DNA from 4 places in the Erwinia papayae genome. Region 3 is predicted to be linked to each of the others. Evidence: predicted binding sites of a transcription regulator. Region 3 holds the regulator's gene; each other region holds the start of a gene.
The links. Region 3 encodes CRP, which controls carbon source genes, mostly activating them, when cyclic AMP is high. Its sites were predicted from a motif close to ATGTGANNNNNNTCACAT; they were not measured.
Positions count from the first base shown of each region.

Region 1: the regulator CRP is predicted to act here: its motif matches at 1,324-1,341, upstream of psiE (phosphate-starvation-inducible protein PsiE).
Region 2: the regulator CRP is predicted to act here: its motif matches at 2,411-2,428, upstream of cdd (cytidine deaminase).
Region 4: the regulator CRP is predicted to act here: its motif matches at 1,539-1,556, upstream of AC3RPL_RS11590 (maltoporin).

Region 1 is NZ_JBZCHT010000013.1:27,229-31,422, reverse strand. It holds gene AC3RPL_RS16305 (YjbH domain-containing protein) at 1-1,155, shown strand, start outside; gene psiE (phosphate-starvation-inducible protein PsiE) at 1,406-1,804, shown strand; gene AC3RPL_RS16295 (nucleoside deaminase) at 1,962-2,549, shown strand; gene ubiC (chorismate lyase) at 2,740-3,267, shown strand; gene ubiA (4-hydroxybenzoate octaprenyltransferase) at 3,287-4,153, shown strand.
Region 2 is NZ_JBZCHT010000009.1:310,112-314,305, forward strand. It holds gene AC3RPL_RS06270 (NAD-dependent malic enzyme) at 1-1,352, opposite strand, end outside; gene cdd (cytidine deaminase) at 1,472-2,356, opposite strand; gene AC3RPL_RS06280 (CidB/LrgB family autolysis modulator) at 2,624-3,316, opposite strand; gene AC3RPL_RS06285 (CidA/LrgA family protein) at 3,309-3,704, opposite strand; gene metG (methionine--tRNA ligase) at 3,892-4,194, opposite strand, start outside.
Region 3 is NZ_JBZCHT010000013.1:1,150,572-1,154,765, forward strand. It holds gene AC3RPL_RS21335 (YccS/YhfK family putative transporter) at 1-923, opposite strand, end outside; gene crp (cAMP-activated global transcriptional regulator CRP) at 979-1,611, opposite strand; gene AC3RPL_RS21345 (OsmC family protein) at 1,921-2,325, shown strand; partial or broken gene AC3RPL_RS21350 (phosphoribulokinase) at 2,355-3,172, opposite strand; gene AC3RPL_RS21355 (SH3 domain-containing protein) at 3,265-4,194, opposite strand, start outside.
Region 4 is NZ_JBZCHT010000009.1:1,438,681-1,442,874, forward strand. It holds gene AC3RPL_RS11585 (LacI family DNA-binding transcriptional regulator) at 310-1,380, opposite strand; gene AC3RPL_RS11590 (maltoporin) at 1,644-2,906, shown strand; gene AC3RPL_RS11595 (PTS sugar transporter subunit IIB) at 2,972-3,289, opposite strand; gene AC3RPL_RS11600 (beta-galactosidase) at 3,427-4,194, opposite strand, start outside.

The DNA.
Region 1 (4,194 bases), 1.1 Mb from region 3:
TACAACGCCGGTCTTAACGCGCCAAATATGCAGGTGAAAGGCAACACCCTGTATGTCACCGGGCAACAGTCGAAGTATCGCAATACTCAGGAAGGCATCGATCGTGCGAATGTGATCCTGATGAATCATCTGCCGCAGAACATCGATACGCTGAACGTGACCGAAACCCGAAACCGTATGCCGCAGGTGACCACCGTCACCCGCGTTGACAGCCTGCGTCAGCAGCTGGAAGGTTATCCGCTCGGCAAAGAGAAAACGTTGGATCAGCAGCGGGTGGAGCCGGTCGACCCGGGCCGCACCGAGCAGGAATATCATATTGATCCTGACGATTTTAACTACGGCCTTTCTCCGGTGCTCAACCAGTCTGTGGGTGGTCCGGAAAGTTTCTACCTGTATCAGCTGGGTGTGATGGGGAATGCCAACTACTGGGTAACTAATCATCTGCTGCTGGACGGCAGCGTATTCGCCAACCTGGCGAACAACTACGATAAGTTCAGCTATAACGGTACGCCAACCGATTCAACGCTGCCGCGTGTGCGAACCCATATCCGCGACTACGTCGAGAACAACGTCTACGTCAATAACCTCCAGGCCAATTACATGCACGAGCTGGGTAACGGCTTCTATGGTCAGGTTTATGGCGGCTATCTGGAAACGATGTACGGTGGTGTGGGTGGCGAGGTGCTGTATCGTCCGCTTGATTCTGACTGGGCGTTGGGTGTTGATGCCAACTACGTCAAGCAGCGTGACTGGGACAATATGATGCAGTTCACCGACTATACGGCCAAAGTCGGTAACCTGACCGCTTACTGGCGGCCTTCGTTCTTCAACCATCAGGTATTGGTGAAGGCCAGCGTCGGCCAGTATCTGGCGGAAGATAAAGGGGTGACGATTGATGTCTCACGCCAGTTTGACAGCGGCATTATGGTCGGCGCTTATGCGACTAAAACCAATGTTTCCGCGCAGGAGTACGGCGAGGGCGATTTCACCAAAGGCTTCTACATCTCGATTCCAATGGATCTGTTTACCACCACGCCAACCCGTGGACGTGCGCAGGTCAACTGGACGCCGCTGACGCGTGACGGTGGTCAGATGTTGGGTCGCAAATACCAGCTGTATGATATGACCAGCGATCGGGATAAGAACTTCCGTTAAAGTGCTAAAAGTGCGCTGCCAGCACATTGCTTGCTGGAATAATTAAGGCAGGCTTTCGCCGCCGTGACCAACCCCATGTTTTTACATGGGGTTTTTCTTTATTTGTCAGCCCTTTTTATGGGCTGAGGATGCCGCCAGTGGCTACACCGCCGGGCATCTCGCAAAAACTTGTGAACTTCATCACGCTAAAGCATAGTGTACGGGTCGGGAGAATCCTGACGATTACCGTGACTTCTGAGGATTGTTTTGCATGATTACCGCCACGCGAATTGCCTGGGTTTTACAGATGGTGCTGAATATTGGCCTGATTATTCTGGCCTGTATTCTGGCTGTTTTTCTGGGCAAAGAAACTTACCATCTGGCTAATGTATTACTGAATACCGGTGAGCAGACCTCGTCTTATCTGCTGATTGAAGGAATCGTCATCTATTTCCTCTATTTCGAATTCATCGCCTTGATTGTTAAATATTTTCAGTCAGGCTATCACTTCCCGCTGCGCTATTTTGTCTACATTGGCATTACCGCTATTATCCGGTTGATTATCGTCGATCATAAGAATCCCTTTGATACGCTGGCCTACTCCATCGCCATCCTCATCCTGGTCTTTACGCTCTGGCTGGCGAACAGCAACCGACTGAAGCGCGAATAATTCTCTCTTTCCTTCGAGCTGAACTGTTAAACAGTGTCAGCCCGGCTATGCGGCTCAGTAAGCCGGTTAACGGCGTGCTGAGCAATCAGGCTGTTCACACTTCAGTGCTATATTTATCTTCCGCAGACAGCCCTGCCTGACATCAACGGAGCAACCGATGCGTGATTTCTCCCGCCGAAATTTTGTGACGCTGTTTAGTGGATTATGTTGCTCATTACCTTTGCTGGCTCAGGCTAAAAGCGTCACCGTGTCTTCGGTGCGTAAGGCGGAAGAGCTGTCGGCGAAAGAGCGGCAACAGCATGAGTTTTTTATGCAAAAGGCGATCGCTCAGGCGGCTAAAAATCCTGCTTATCCCTTTGGCGCAATCATTGCCGATCTTCAGTCAGGAAAAATCTTCAGCGAAGGGGTAAATACCGGTGCTGAGAATCCGACATTTCACGGCGAAATGGTGGCAATTAACGACTATGTCCACAAACACGGTAACCAGGGATGGCAGCAGATGACGCTTTACACTACGGGAGAACCCTGTTATATGTGCATGTCTGCCATTGCATGGGCAGGGATAAAGCGGGTTGTCTGGGCCAGTTCGGTGCAAAAAATTCGCGCATCAGGTATTGGGCAGATTGATATCCCGGCAGCTGAAGTTGCTTTCAGGGCGCGAGAGTTTTATCAACCCGTGGCGCTGATTAGTGGTGTACTGGCGACACAGACAGACAATCTGTTTGATCAACGGACGCGGTCCTGATAATCCTCCCGGTTATCGCGGCGAAATAACGCCTGCTTAGCGGCGTTATACCTGCCAGCGCGGATGTAATGGGGGAAGCAACGAGCCGTTGGCAGAAAAATCCACGCCTTAAAATTCTGTTTAACGCCAGGTGTTCTCGGCTGCGCACTACGCTACACTGTGACCCCCTGTCTATTTTCCGGAGAAGCCAATGAACGATAACGCGCTGTTGCAACTGCGCGCCCTCGCATGGCTACCCGTATCCTCCCCCCTGTTGACCACGGCGCTACTTGAATGGCTGCTGGAGGAGGATTCCATGACCCGTCGCTTCGAAAACCATTGCCAGCAGGTTTCGGTAAAGGTACAGCATGAGGGATTTATCAGTGCCGTCCAGTTGGGGGAAGAAGGGGCGCTGCTGCCGCAGGAGCCGCGTTACTGGCTGCGGGAAATCCTTCTCTGTGGCGACGATGTGCCGTGGCTGGCTGGTCGCACCGTCGTGCCAGAATCGACGCTCAATGGCCCGGAGCAGATGCTGCAACGACTGGGAACACGTCCCCTGGGCCGCTATCTGTTTGCTTCATCAACGCTGACGCGCGATTTTATTGAGCCGGGTCAGGTGGAGGGGCTGTGGGGGCGTCGTTCGCGTTTACGTCTTTCCGGCAAGCCTTTATTACTGACCGAACTGTTTTTACCGCCTGCGCCGTTGTACTGGCCGGAGCTGGCGGAAGGGAGCCTGTAGCGTGGAAAGAAGTCTGCCAATAAATAAATTTCAGGCATACAGCCGTCTGATGCGTATCGATAAGCCTATCGGCTCGCTGCTGCTGCTGTGGCCGACACTGTGGGCGCTGTGGCTGGCAGGGGGGAAAATCCCGCCGCTAAACATACTGCTGGTCTTTGTGCTGGGCGTTTTTTTTATGCGTGCCGCTGGTTGCGTGGTGAATGATTTTGCCGACCGTAAAATTGATGGTCATGTTAAACGCACCCGCTCACGCCCGCTGCCCAGCGGTGCCGTCACCTCCAGAGAGGCCCGCTGGTTATTTGCCGGGCTGGTACTGATTTCATTCTGTCTGGTGTTGACCATGAATGCGATGACCATCTGGTTATCGTTTGGTGGTCTGGCTCTGGCCTGGATGTATCCTTTTATGAAGCGTTACACCCACCTGCCACAGGTGGTGCTGGGCGCGGCGTTCGGCTGGGCTATTCCAATGGGCTGGGCGGCGGTGAGTGAGTCTGTGCCACTTGCCTGCTGGCTGTTATTCTTCGCCAATATCTGCTGGACGGTGGCGTATGACACTCAGTATGCGATGGTGGACCGTGATGATGATTTACGTATTGGCGTAAAATCCACCGCCATTTTATTTGGTCGTTTTGACAAGCTGATTATTGGCTTACTGCAATTTGCCACACTGATGCTGATGGCGCTGACGGGCTGGATGATGCAGCTGGGTGGGGCGTTTTACTGGTCAGTTTTGCTGGCTGGCACCTTGTTTATTCACCAACAAAGGCTGATCGTCGGTCGGGATCGGGATGCCTGTTTCCAGGCTTTTCTCAATAATAATTACGTCGGACTGGTGCTGTTTGTTGGCATTGCACTGAGTACAGGGCCTGTTGCAGGCTGGCTGTGAGTAGCCACGGTTAAGGGAGGGTTAACGTCGGATGAAAAAGA
Region 2 (4,194 bases), on a different contig from region 3:
AACATCACCGGAGAGAACGGGCTGCCGGTGGCAACCAGCGCGGCACCGTCGGTCCACGCCAGGATATCCTGCGGCGTGGCTTCCACGCGAGAGGTTGGGTTAGACAGCGGCATCACGATAGGGCGCGCACAATGTTTGTGCATTTCCCGGATAATCTCTTCACTGAACAGTCCCGGCTGGCCGGAAACACCAATCAGGATATCCGGACGCGCATTGCGCACCACGTCCAGCAGTGACAGGGAATCCGAAGAGGAATCCCAGCCGCTAAGGCTGTCACTTTTCTGCACCAGCTTGCTCTGGAAACTGAGCAGATTAGGCAGCTTGTCGGTCAGCAGGCCGAAACGGTCAACCATAAAGACGCGGGCGCGGGCTTCGTCGTCACTCAGGCCTTCCGATTTCATCTGGGCGACAATCTGCTCAGCGATACCACAGCCGGCAGAACCGGCACCGAGGAACACCACTTTCTGCTCGCTCATTTTGCTACCGGCAGCGTGGCTGGCGGCAATCAGCGTGCCCAGCGTCACCGCCGCCGTGCCCTGGATATCGTCGTTAAAGCAGCATACCTCATCGCGATAACGCTCCAGCAACGGCATGGCATTTTTCTGGGCGAAATCTTCAAACTGTAACAGCACGTTCGGCCAGCGACTTTTCACCGCCTGAATGAATTCGTCAACGAATTTGTCGTACTCTTCGCCGGTAATACGCGGATGACGCCAGCCCATATAGAGTGGGTCGTTAAGCAGTTGCTGATTATTAGTGCCAACGTCGAGCACAATCGGCAGGGTATAGGCCGGGCTGATGCCGCCACAGGCGGTGTACAGTGACAGCTTACCGATAGGGATACCCATGCCGCCGATGCCCTGATCGCCAAGGCCCAGGATACGCTCGCCGTCGGTGACCACAATCACCTTAACGTTCTGCTTGGTGGCGTTTTGCAGCATATCTTCGATATTGTCGCGATTGGGGTAGGAGATAAACACGCCACGGGCGCGGCGATAAATCTCTGAGAAATGTTCGCAGGCTGCGCCGACCGTCGGGGTATAAATAATCGGCATCATCTCTTCAAGATGGTTGTCGAGCAGGCGGTAGAACAGCGTTTCGTTGGTGTCCTGAATGTTGCGCAGATAGACGTGCTTGTCGTTATCGTTTTTAAAGTCCTGAAACTGACGCCAGGCGCGCTGGGCCTGCTCTTCAATGGTTTCCACCGTCTCAGGCAGCAGCCCTCGCAGGTTAAATTCATTTCGCTCCTCAACCGAGAACGCGCTGCCTTTATTCAGCAGGGGAAATTCCAGCAAAATTGGCCCTGCATAGGGGATATAAAGTGGCCTTTTACTTTCGTGTTCGAGTTCCATGTCAGCAATACTCATGCGATTGGTGATGTTGTGGGCCAATCCTAAAATAATTCATCTGAAAGTACAGCTTTTGTTAACAAGTGATCACAAAAGCTGTTGATTTTGTGCGATTGAGTGGATTAATTCAGCGGGATGGTAGTGAGATTGTTGCAGCCGAGCGCCTGAAGCGTTGCCAGCGTCGCCTGATGTTGAATGAGTCTGGCACCGGGCGCTTCAGCCAGAACCGCTCGCTGGATCTGCTTCAGATTATGACCGGCCAGATTCATCAGGATCAACGCGGCCTGTAGCGGCGGCAGGCTGGGATTAAACGCCGCATTCTCAGCGCAGCTGCCGGCAAAAATGCTGCCATCGGCACTTTCTAACGCCACGCCGCTCAGCGCCTGAGAGTAGGGCGCATGGCAGCGGTTTGCGGCCTGTAAAGCCGCCTGACAAAGCGCATCACCGTGGATATTCAGCCCGTGGTTGACCGGGTCCAGCAGCAGCGTTTCAATCGCCAGATCGCGTGGGCCAAAGGCATCTGGCAGATAATCGGCCAGTGTCGCCGGTTCGCGCCCCGGTAAATGTACGGTGAGGCGGGTGCCGCTGTTCAGCTCATTCATAAACTGACGACAGTGGCCGCAGGGGCTGTAATTGACGGTGATGGCTTCCAGCGCCGTTTCGCCACGCAGCCAGGCATGGGTAACTGCACTCTGCTCGGCGTGGACGGTCTGCTGCATGGTCGCGCCGGAAAACTCCATGTTGGCCCCAAACCAGAGATGACCGCTTCTGCCCAGGGCAATGGCACCGACGTTAAAAGCCGAAAGCGGCGTCACCGCACAGGCGGCGGCAAGGGGCAGCAGCGCAAAAGCCAGCTCCCGCAGGTCGAGGCCACTGTGTTGCCGCATTGCAGACACCTGCCGTGGAGTGAAAAACGCCGGGAAGTCATCGGCGGCCAGAAAGGGTTCCGCAGCGGCCTGAATTAAGGGCGGCAGCGTGGTAAATGCAGTCTGGAAACGGGGTTGCATGGCAAGTCTCTCATAGTGACGGCCGCTTATCATGGCGGGCTGCGTCACTGCTGTATGTGATTTGCATCACACTTACAATGTAATTTGTGAAACGCAAAGGCGAAATACGCGACCTGCCGCAAATTTTAGTGCCGGTGATAGCACGTCAGCCGCATCAGGCTGACGTAGAGTTGTCTGCCTTGAATGCAGCCTGATCGGGTGCCACGACCTGGGATCCCGCCTTCAGACCACCGGCTTTACTCTGCTGACCGGCTGCCTGTCGCCGCTTTACCCTGAGAAATGCACCAGCAACGGGAACAGAAAGGGGGCCAGCAGCGAGGTAATAATGCCGCAGATAACCAGCGCCAGTGAACTGTATGCGCCTTCCTGATAGTCCAGCTCGGCACAGCGGGCAGTTCCCAGCGCGTGCGAAGCGTTGCCAATTGCCAGCCCGCGCGCCGATTTGCGGTGAATTTTCAATATGTTCAGCAGCATGTGACCAAATACGGCACCCAGCACACCGGCAATCAACACGCAGATGGCGCTGATCGCCGGAATACCGCCCAGCGTGGCTGATACCGCCATTGCAATCGGCGTGGTAACGGATTTGGGCATGATGGTGGCGGCAATTTGCGGCGTGGCACCCATCCACAAGGCAATGGCGGTGCCGGAGATCATTGCCGTCAGGCTGCCCGTAAAACAGACGCCGATAATGGATTTCCAGCGTGCCCGGATCTGATGCATCTGCTCATACAAAGGCAGTGCCAGCGCCACTACCGCAGGCTGGAGCAACTGGTTGAGCAGCTGGCTGCCCTGAAAATAACGGGCGTAGGGCATGTTGATAAGCAACAGCAGCGGAATAATCACCGCCATCGAAATTAACAGCGGATTGAAAAACGAGATCCTGACTCTGGCAGCCAGTTTTCGTGCGGCGAGAAACACCACAAGGGTCAGCGGCAGTGACCACCAGATATCACTCATCGCGGGCTCCTGGTTTTATTACCGGGCGGCCATGCAGCTTATCGCAGACCAGTCCGACGGTGGTCAGGACGACGAAAGTACTGACCACCACTGACACCACAATCGGACCAAACTGGGCGCTGAGAATATCGGTGTAGTTCATCACGCCAACGCTGATGGGAACAAACAGCAGCGCCATATAGCGGATCAGCAGCCAGCAGCCGGGTTTTACCCATTCTACGGCAAGCAGTTGAGTGGCGAGCAGGGCAAACAGAATAAGCATACCGATAATGCTACCGGGAATGGTGACGGGCAGCAGCCTGGCGATGCCATTGCCAGCCCACAGACAGAGATAAATGATCAGGAAGGCGCGAAGGTAATGCCAGCCTGCAACAAGCGCACTGCGCATGATAAGCTCCTAGTTTTTTTGACGATGAATCTTACGATCAAAAAAAGAAGTGTGCTACCGATCACAGTGTGAAGCCGGGGGTGGGATGTGCCAGGCGTGGAGCTGAAACCTTAATGACCCGGCTGCCCTCTCCGGGTGAGAAGCGGCGCTTTTCACTGCGAGGTAAAAAGCGCCGCCGGGTGCCGGATTATTTCACCTGCATACCGGGCTGTGCGCCGCTGTCAGGAGAGAGCAGGAAAATGTCGCTGCCGCCAGGGCCCGCTGCCATCACCATCCCCTCAGAGACACCGAAGCGCATTTTACGCGGTGCAAGGTTAGCCACCATGACCGTCAGGCGTCCGGTCAGCACAGTCGGGTCCGGATAGGCTGCGCGAATGCCGGAAAAGACATTGCGTGTTTCACCGCCCAGATCCAGCGTCAGACGCAGCAGCTTGTCGGAGCCTTCGACAAACTCAGCACGGCTGATCAGCGCAATGCGCATATCCACTTT
Region 3 (4,194 bases):
TGCTGACGGGCAATTTTTGCCAGTGCCTGCAACTGCTTATCCATAGTAAAGCGTTCAGGTAACCGATGATAAAGAATGTCGTCTGCCAGCCTGCGTAGCCGGGCGGCAATCGTTCGGGCATTCCAGCGGATCACTGCTTCAGCGTGGCTTTGTTCTACCAGTTTTTGCACCTCTGTCGGCTGGTGCAGGCTGACGGAAATGTGCTCCTGTAAATCCAGCGCTACCTGAAAGGCGCGGGTCAGCCGTTTATGATGATTGTGATTATTGGCGGCTAGCATATGCATCTGCTGATAGCAGGTGGTGATCAAATCCACCGCTTTTTGCTGGCGGGTAAGCAGTGGCGGCAGGGCCTTTTCCGGATCGGTTAGCTTTGTCAGCAAAGAATATTTTGCCTCGCAATAATCAGCCAGCTCACGATACATCAGGCTCAATGTTTCCCGCATCGGCTGCTCTTTCCACAGCCAGAACCAGAACCAGTTGAAAACACCATACCAGACGGTGCCCAGTATATAGAGCACAGGGGGCTGCCAGATGGGCATTCTGCCGGCAAGACTGAGAGTGAAAATAGCGGCAATCAACGAACCGGGTAACAACCGGCCGTGCAGTGGACTGATTTCTCCGGTGACACCCAGCAACATGGCCATCACAAACAGGATGGCGGGCAGGGGAATCTGCTGTTCGCCGAGATACTGGATAAGAAAGCTACTAAAGGCAAAGAGGCTGCCGCCAACGGTCAGACGTTTGAAAAAACGTTTGTGGGGAGTATCCAGGCCAGCAATGTTGCAGCAGGCAGGAACCAGAGAGAAGAGTAATCCGTTTTGCAGGTAGCCCGTCAGCCATCCGACAGCGACGGGCAGACAGAGCACCATTGTCTGGCGTAATGCGTAATTAACTTCGGGGTGATAAATGATTCTACGCCACATGGCTCCCTACCGATAAAAGGCGCAACAAAACTGTTACGCCGTGGAGCAGAGTCGTTTAGCGTGTGCCATAAACCACGATGGTTTTCCCATGCGCTGAAATCAGATTCTGATCTTCCAACATTTTCAGGATACGGCCCACTGTTTCACGTGAGCAGCCAACGATCTGACCGATCTCCTGACGGGTAATCTTAATCTGCATACCGTCCGGGTGAGTCATGGCATCTGGCTGTTTGGCCAGATTAAGCAGTGTCTGGGCGATGCGGCCGGTGACATCAAGAAACGCTAAATTACCTACTTTCTCTGATGTTACTTGCAGGCGGCGCGCCATTTGCGAAGAAAGGCGCATCAGAATTTCCGGATTAACCTGAATCAGCTGACGGAATTTTTTATACGAAATTTCAGCAACTTCACAGGCGGTTTTTGCCCGAACCCACGCACTACGTTCCTGACCTTCTTCGAACAGGCCAAGTTCGCCAATAAAATCACCCTGATTAAGATAAGAGAGGATCATCTCCTTGCCTTCTTCATCCTTGATAAGCACCGCTACCGCGCCTTTGACAATGTAGTAGAGCGTTTCCGCTTTTTCACCCTGATGAATCAGCGTGCTTTTGGATGGATACTTATGAATATGGCAATGTGACAGGAACCATTCAAGTGTCGGGTCTGTTTGCGGTTTGCCGAGAACCATTCGCTGTTATCCTCTGTTGTTATCGTGCCTTAAATTCAGGGGCAGAATTCCCTGTCAGGCGATGAAATACTGAAGCGTTACCCTGTCAGGAAATTTTTTCTGGCCTTAGCTCAAAGCCTGGCTCGTTATGTCATTCCGTTTCGTCATGATTTGTAGAGTACTGACGAAAATTTTACAGTCTTTTTGTAGCATAGCTTTGCACCAGTGTCTTCTGTTCTCTTTATTCAGCATAGTGGGAAGTTTGTCGGATTGCCGTTTTTATGGCTTAAGCGTAATCTGGAGTTAATTGAATGAATTAGGAGCATTGACATGCAGGCACGAGTCAAGTGGGTGGAAGGGCTGACCTTTTTAGGCGAATCCTCTTCAGGGCATCAGATACTGATGGATGGCAACTCCGGAGATAAAGCGCCCAGCCCGATGGAGATGGTACTGATGGCGGCAGGTGGATGCAGCGCTATTGACGTGGTGTCAATTTTGCAAAAAGGCCGCCATGACGTAAAAGATTGCGAAGTGAAGCTCACGTCAGAGCGGCGGGAAGAGGCTCCCCGATTGCTTACCCATATTAATCTGCACTTTATCGTTACCGGTGATGAGCTAAGTGATAAAGCTGTCTCACGGGCAGTCGATCTTTCGGCTGAAAAATACTGCTCCGTGGCTCTGATGCTGGGTAAGGGTGTCACCATTACCCACAGTTACGAGGTGGTTGCGCGCTAAGCGCAATGTCGCCCTGTCAATGCAGGGCGCTACTCTATTTTTTTGCCTTCCATCAATCGTTTGACTAACGGCACCATGATCAGCTCCATGCCAGCCCCATTTTACCGCCAGGCACCACCAGGGTATTGATGCGGGAAATAAACGAGCCCTGAAGCATGGTCAGCAGATAAGGGAAATCGATATCTTCCAGCGCCTGAAAATGAATAACCACAAAGCTTTCGTCCAGCGACGGAATGGAGCGGGCAGCAAACGGATTTGAGGTATCAACGGTTGGCACCCGCTGAAAGTTGAGGTGAGTGCGGGAGAATTGTGGGGTGATAAAATTAATGTAATCTTCCATTGAGCGCACGACAGAATCCATCACCGCTTCGCGGGAATGACCACGTTCACTGGTATCGCGTACCAGTTTCTGTATCCATTCAAGGTTAACAATCGGCACCACGCCGCCGTGCAGCCCTTCATAAAACAGCACATCGGTAGGTTCCGGCAACGGCTGCCAGGGCGTGAAGGTGCCGGGAACCTGATTCCAGGGCACGGCTTCATCGTAGGTATGCAGATATTTGCGTGACTGGCCGTTTCCGCTTTCGCCATATTGTCTGAAGGTCTGTTCCAGTAGCGCAAAGTCATTGGCTTCAGGCCCAAAATAACTGATATGACGACCCAGGTCCCGTGCCTTACGAATAGCCATATCCATTTCTGGTCGGGTATACCGGTGAAAGCTGTCTCCTTCTACTTCAGCAGCATGCAGGTTCAACTGCTGAAATATCTTGCGGAAGGCGCGACTGGTGGTGGTAGTTCCGGCTCCGCTGGAGCCGGTCACGGCGATCACCGGATGTTTAGCAGACATAAACGGGTTCCTTGTGCATATGGACCCGCCATTGTTATCACGTTTTGTTGCTTTGTGTCATCTTCCCTTCAATCCGAAGCGGGTGAGAGAGATTATTCAATGAAGCTCAGGCTGAACAGGGGTTTGGCTGCCGGAGACAAAAGATTGGTATTTTCCGGGTAGGTTGCCAGCAGAGGGAAAAATACGGAACTACCAATAATACTTCTGCCTTCCACTTTTTGCGTATGCAATCCCCAAATATTTTGATAGGTCATTGGGACAACTTTTCCGTTAAGAGAGGTATTACCGATATACAGCATTATATGCCCGTCCACATGTATCAATGTGGTAAACGGTTTTCCGTGTTCAGCCAGATAACTTATCCGTGAATTCACATCCTGATGACTCAGATCCACCATTTTGCCGAACTTTGCCTGTGCGGCTGAATTCCTGGGCAAAAAAAGGCCAAATGGCATCATCAGGCTACGAAGTTCGGCGGAACAGTCATTATGAAAATTAAAATTCCCCCAGCCGTAAGGTTTGCCCTGCATTGAATTAATCAGGTTAGCGATATGGTTGGGTGTCATGATTAACGGCATGGTGACGACATCTTCTTTTTGGCTGGGAAGCCATTTTATCTGTGCGCTGCCATCAGTTTGTTTTACCGGAATGGCGACAAGGACACTCCCTGATTCTTTGCGCATTGGCAAAATTGTTCCGGGACGGGCGGTAAAATAAAATCTGTTACCATAAGTGACAGAAACGGGCTCTTTTATAAACGCGCCAAGCTGTTGTTGTGCTGATGCAACCCAACTGGAGACAAATGTATCATCAACGTTGGCAATATCATCACTTTTTACCCATCCCATAACAGTTGGAGAGAAAATAAATTTCCAGGCTTTATCCTGACTGGATGTCAGAATATACAGCGGGGTTCCGGCACGTATGGCTGACATTTGCAGGTTATCAAAAGGATACCCTTCGCCGGCCAGCCTGGGGTCATTAAAGATCGGGTCGATAGTGGGCAGGATTCTGATCAGTGT
Region 4 (4,194 bases), on a different contig from region 3:
CCTTAATAATATAGATCACAAGCTATACAGGTGTAAAGCTATAATCAGGATTATGACGTGAGAAATCGCGAGGGGCATGTCCCTTTGCCGGGAAAATGGATGAGCATCATAGAGTTAAAAGAACGACGTGAAACTGGTTCACCGTCATGCGGCCTGAGCCGCAAAAACTGCGCAGAATCAATCTGGTGGATGAATTATTCAGGCAGCAAGCCACGATATTCCTGTGCTGGCTCCCCTCTCCTGTTAAGTGCTGCTGACTTTTCATCTGACGAAATTTACAGCCAGCGACATTAAAGAGATGACGTTACGTCACCCCAGCCGTCCGGCAAGCAAACGTAGCTGTTCGGCAATCTGGCTTAAATCCAGACGTTGCTCCCCCAGTGCTGCCGTGGAATTCCTTACCACCAGCCGGGCGGGCAGGATTGATGATGAGTGTCCCGTCTCCTGCTCATCTGCGCGCAGAATACGCTCAACCGCCTCTTTGCCCTGCAAATTAAGATCGAGCGAGACGGTGGTCAGTGCAGGATAAAAAAACGCGCTCTCATAAGTATCATCGTAACCGATTACCGAGATTTGCCCCGGTACGGCCACCCCCTGCTGATGAAACGCGCTCAATACCCCTAATGCCATCTGATCGTTACCCACCAACAGTGCCGTGAAGTTGGGCGTTTCACGCAGCAGCTGCAATGCGCCACTGTAACCACTCTGAGCATCCCAGTTGCCATGACAAATATTGACCGGCTGCAGGCGGTAACTCTCCAGCGTCTCCAGCCAGCTTTTCAGACGCAGACGGGCAGAAACTGAGCCTTCTGGTCCGGCCAACAGAACAAACTCACGGTGCCCCTGCTCCCAGAGATATTTCACGCTGGCACGGGTGCCATCAGCGGGATTAAACGAAACGTTAAACACCGAGCTGTAAGGGTCCACATCAAGGAACAGACACAAAATGTCCTGGTTTTCTTCCACGATGCGCTCAGCATCCTCACTCTCCAGCGGCACGTTAATGATCACCTTGTCCACCAGTTGCGATTTCAGTTCATTAAGTGAATCCTGCAAACTTTGTTTGACGTTCTCACCAATCATCGCAATCAGCACCTGATAGCTGGCTGCATTGGCGTAATGCTTAATCGCCGCAGCCACCTGTGAAGGCGCATGTAATGCCAGCGAGGTGGTGACCAGTCCCAGCGTGGTGCTCTGCTTGCCCACCAGTTGCTGAGCCAGTCGGTTTGGCACATAGCGTAAGGCTTCAATCGCCTCTTCCACCTTGTGCCGCGTCGCCTGCGAAACTTTCGCCGACTTGTTTAACACTCTGGAAACCGTCTGGTATGACACCCCCGCATGGCGGGCGACATCTTCCAGGGTGGCACTTTTTGATTTCATCACTCGTGTCCCTGTTATCAGTTGGCAAAATTGTATCACAGCGCTGAAGCAAACCCGCTCAGGCAGATAAAATCGCACTATAACATGGAAAAAAGTAAGACGTTCACATTTCATGAACGGTGATCGCTATCACCAATCGTTACAATTATGGCTGATTTATTTGCACTAAATCACAAAGCTTTGACAATTCGATTGCCAGCCCACAACAGCAAGCCGTTTACTACTTCCGTTATGTGAACGTATTACAAATTTCAGGAGAGAGTATGAACACCAGGCTACGCACTGCCGCTGTGGCGCTTGCCACAGCACTGACCTCACCCGCCCTGTATGCTGCCATTGATAACATCGACTTCCACGGCTATCTGCGCGGCGGGGTTGGGGTATCGCGTGATGGTGGCATGGAAGAGTGGCAAAAAAATAAACTGGGTCGTCTCGGCAATGAAGCTGACACCTATGGCGAAGTGGAGCTGGGCAGCGAAGTTTACAAAAAAGATGATGTCAGCTTCTACGTGGATACCATGGTCAGCATGTTCTCCGATGGCTCTAACGATAATGAAACCACCTTCGGCGATGATGCGCAGTTCGGTCTGCGTCAGCTGAATCTCCAGATTAAAGGGCTGGTGCCCGGTGATAAAAACGCAGTGATCTGGGGGGGTAAACGTTATTACCAGCGCCATGACCTGCACATTATCGATACCAAATACTGGAATATTTCTGGTTCGGGTGCCGGTATTGAAAACTATACCCTGGGTCCTGGTGCCGTCTCGCTGGCGTGGATTCGCGGTGATGCCAACGATCTGGATTATCGGGTGAATGGCGATAACGACGTCAATATCAACTACCTCGATCTGCGCTATGCCGGATGGAAACCCTGGAACGGTGCCTGGACCGAGTTTGGCATTGACTATGCCATGCCGAATCCCACCCGGCAGCAGAAAGAGTATGGCGGGCTGTATGATGCCGACAATGGCGTGATGCTCACCGGTGAAATCAGTCAGGATATGTGGGGAGGTTACCAGAAACTGGTGTTGCAGTATGCCGATAAAGGGCTGGCACAGAATATGATCTCGCAGGGTGGCGGCTGGTATGACATGTGGCATGACACCACCAGCGCCACCGGTTACCGCGTAATCAATACCGGCCTGTTGCCGGTCACTGACAAGCTGTCATTTAATCAGGTCTTTACCTGGGGTTCAGCAGATGATGTCACCGCAGAGACGGCAAAGAGTACCTTACTCTCTCTGGTGGGACGCGCGCAGTATCAGTTCACCAACTATGTCAGGGGGATTGGCGAGGTGGGCAGTTTCTGGCAGAAGGATGAAAACAGGGATGGCAGCGACTACAAGCAGGCGGGGCAGAAATATACCCTGGCGCTGGGTCTGGCAGCCGGTCCGGAATTTATGTCCCGCCCGGAGCTGAGAGTTTTCGCCTCTTATCTTAACGATTCTGAAAACGGCCACAGTTTCCAGGACAACACCAGCAACGATACCTGGAACTTCGGGGTGCAGGTGGAGGCCTGGTGGTAAGCAGCAGGCCTCCACTGCAGGTCTGACCCTGTTGTCGCCACACGCTTAAGGATAACCGTTACCGGTTATCCTTTTTTGTTGCCCTGAAAGAACCGCGCCTCCAGTAACTGCCGCAGGCTATCCGACGCCAGACCAAAAATTGCATGTACCTCCTGACCCAGAATCACCACCCCAATGGCGCCGGCCTGTTGCAGACCGTCTGAGTCCACCAGCGCCAGAGATTTTACCGTCACCCTCAGACGAGTCAGACAGGCATCCACCCGCTGAATGTTATCGCGTCCGCCAAAACAGCACAGCAGCTGGTCCAGTAACTCTTCGTCAGCAGAGGACACTGTCGCTGCCGGTTGGTCGATGTAATGCCTGAACGACTTCAGACTCACCATACTTCTCTCCTCCAACGGATAAAAAAAGCAGGCATATGCCTGCCAGAGTGGATATGAGCCAGAGGCCCCCGGCGTTCGGGAGCATCCGCTGCCATCGCCGTACCCGCAGGCTGTCATCTGCGGGGCAGCCGTATGCTTCAGGTAAAGGACAGTGGCGTGGAGAGTACCCGGCAGCCCCAGGGGGAAAGCGGCAGCTCGCCGCTGAGCACTTCGCCGGTAATCAGGTCGCTGTGCCCCTCAGGCAGCGTCACACTGCAAGGCTGGCCGCTGAAATTTTGCAGGAAAATAAATGCCTGCTCGCCATCACTTCGCCGCTGGGCGGTGACGCCAGACGGCAAATCGGCGGCCAGCGCACGCGGAAGCGCCAGCTGTTCAATCAGCGCAGCGTAAAAATCACGATGAAACGCCAGGCAGTTGCGGGAGGCGATATACCAGGCGCGTCCCTGCCCCACCTGATTAACCGACACCGCCGGCATTCCGGTATAAAAATCATCCTGATACAGCGCCAGTGCGGTTGCCCCTTCCAGATGAATATGCTCACAGAGTTCGCGTGCCTGGTACGTCCCCTTCAGCCCCAGACTGTTGCCGTCAACTGCGCTGACGCGGTTAAACTGCTCATCGGTCAGGCTGTCTATCTCCTCCGCCCAGATGCCCAGCAGTGGACGCAGTGGACCGGGAAAACCACCAAGGTGGCAGAGGTCGCTCTCATTAACGATGCCGCTCCAGTAGGTGGCAACAAAATGGCCGCCCTGATGCAGATGCGCGGCCACCCGCGCGGCAAACCCCTCGCGAACCATATACAGCATCGGCGCGATCACCAGACTGTAACCGCTAAAGTCAACGTCGGCATTAATGATATCCACCGCCACGCCGTGCTCCCAGAAGGCACGATAATGTTCATTAAC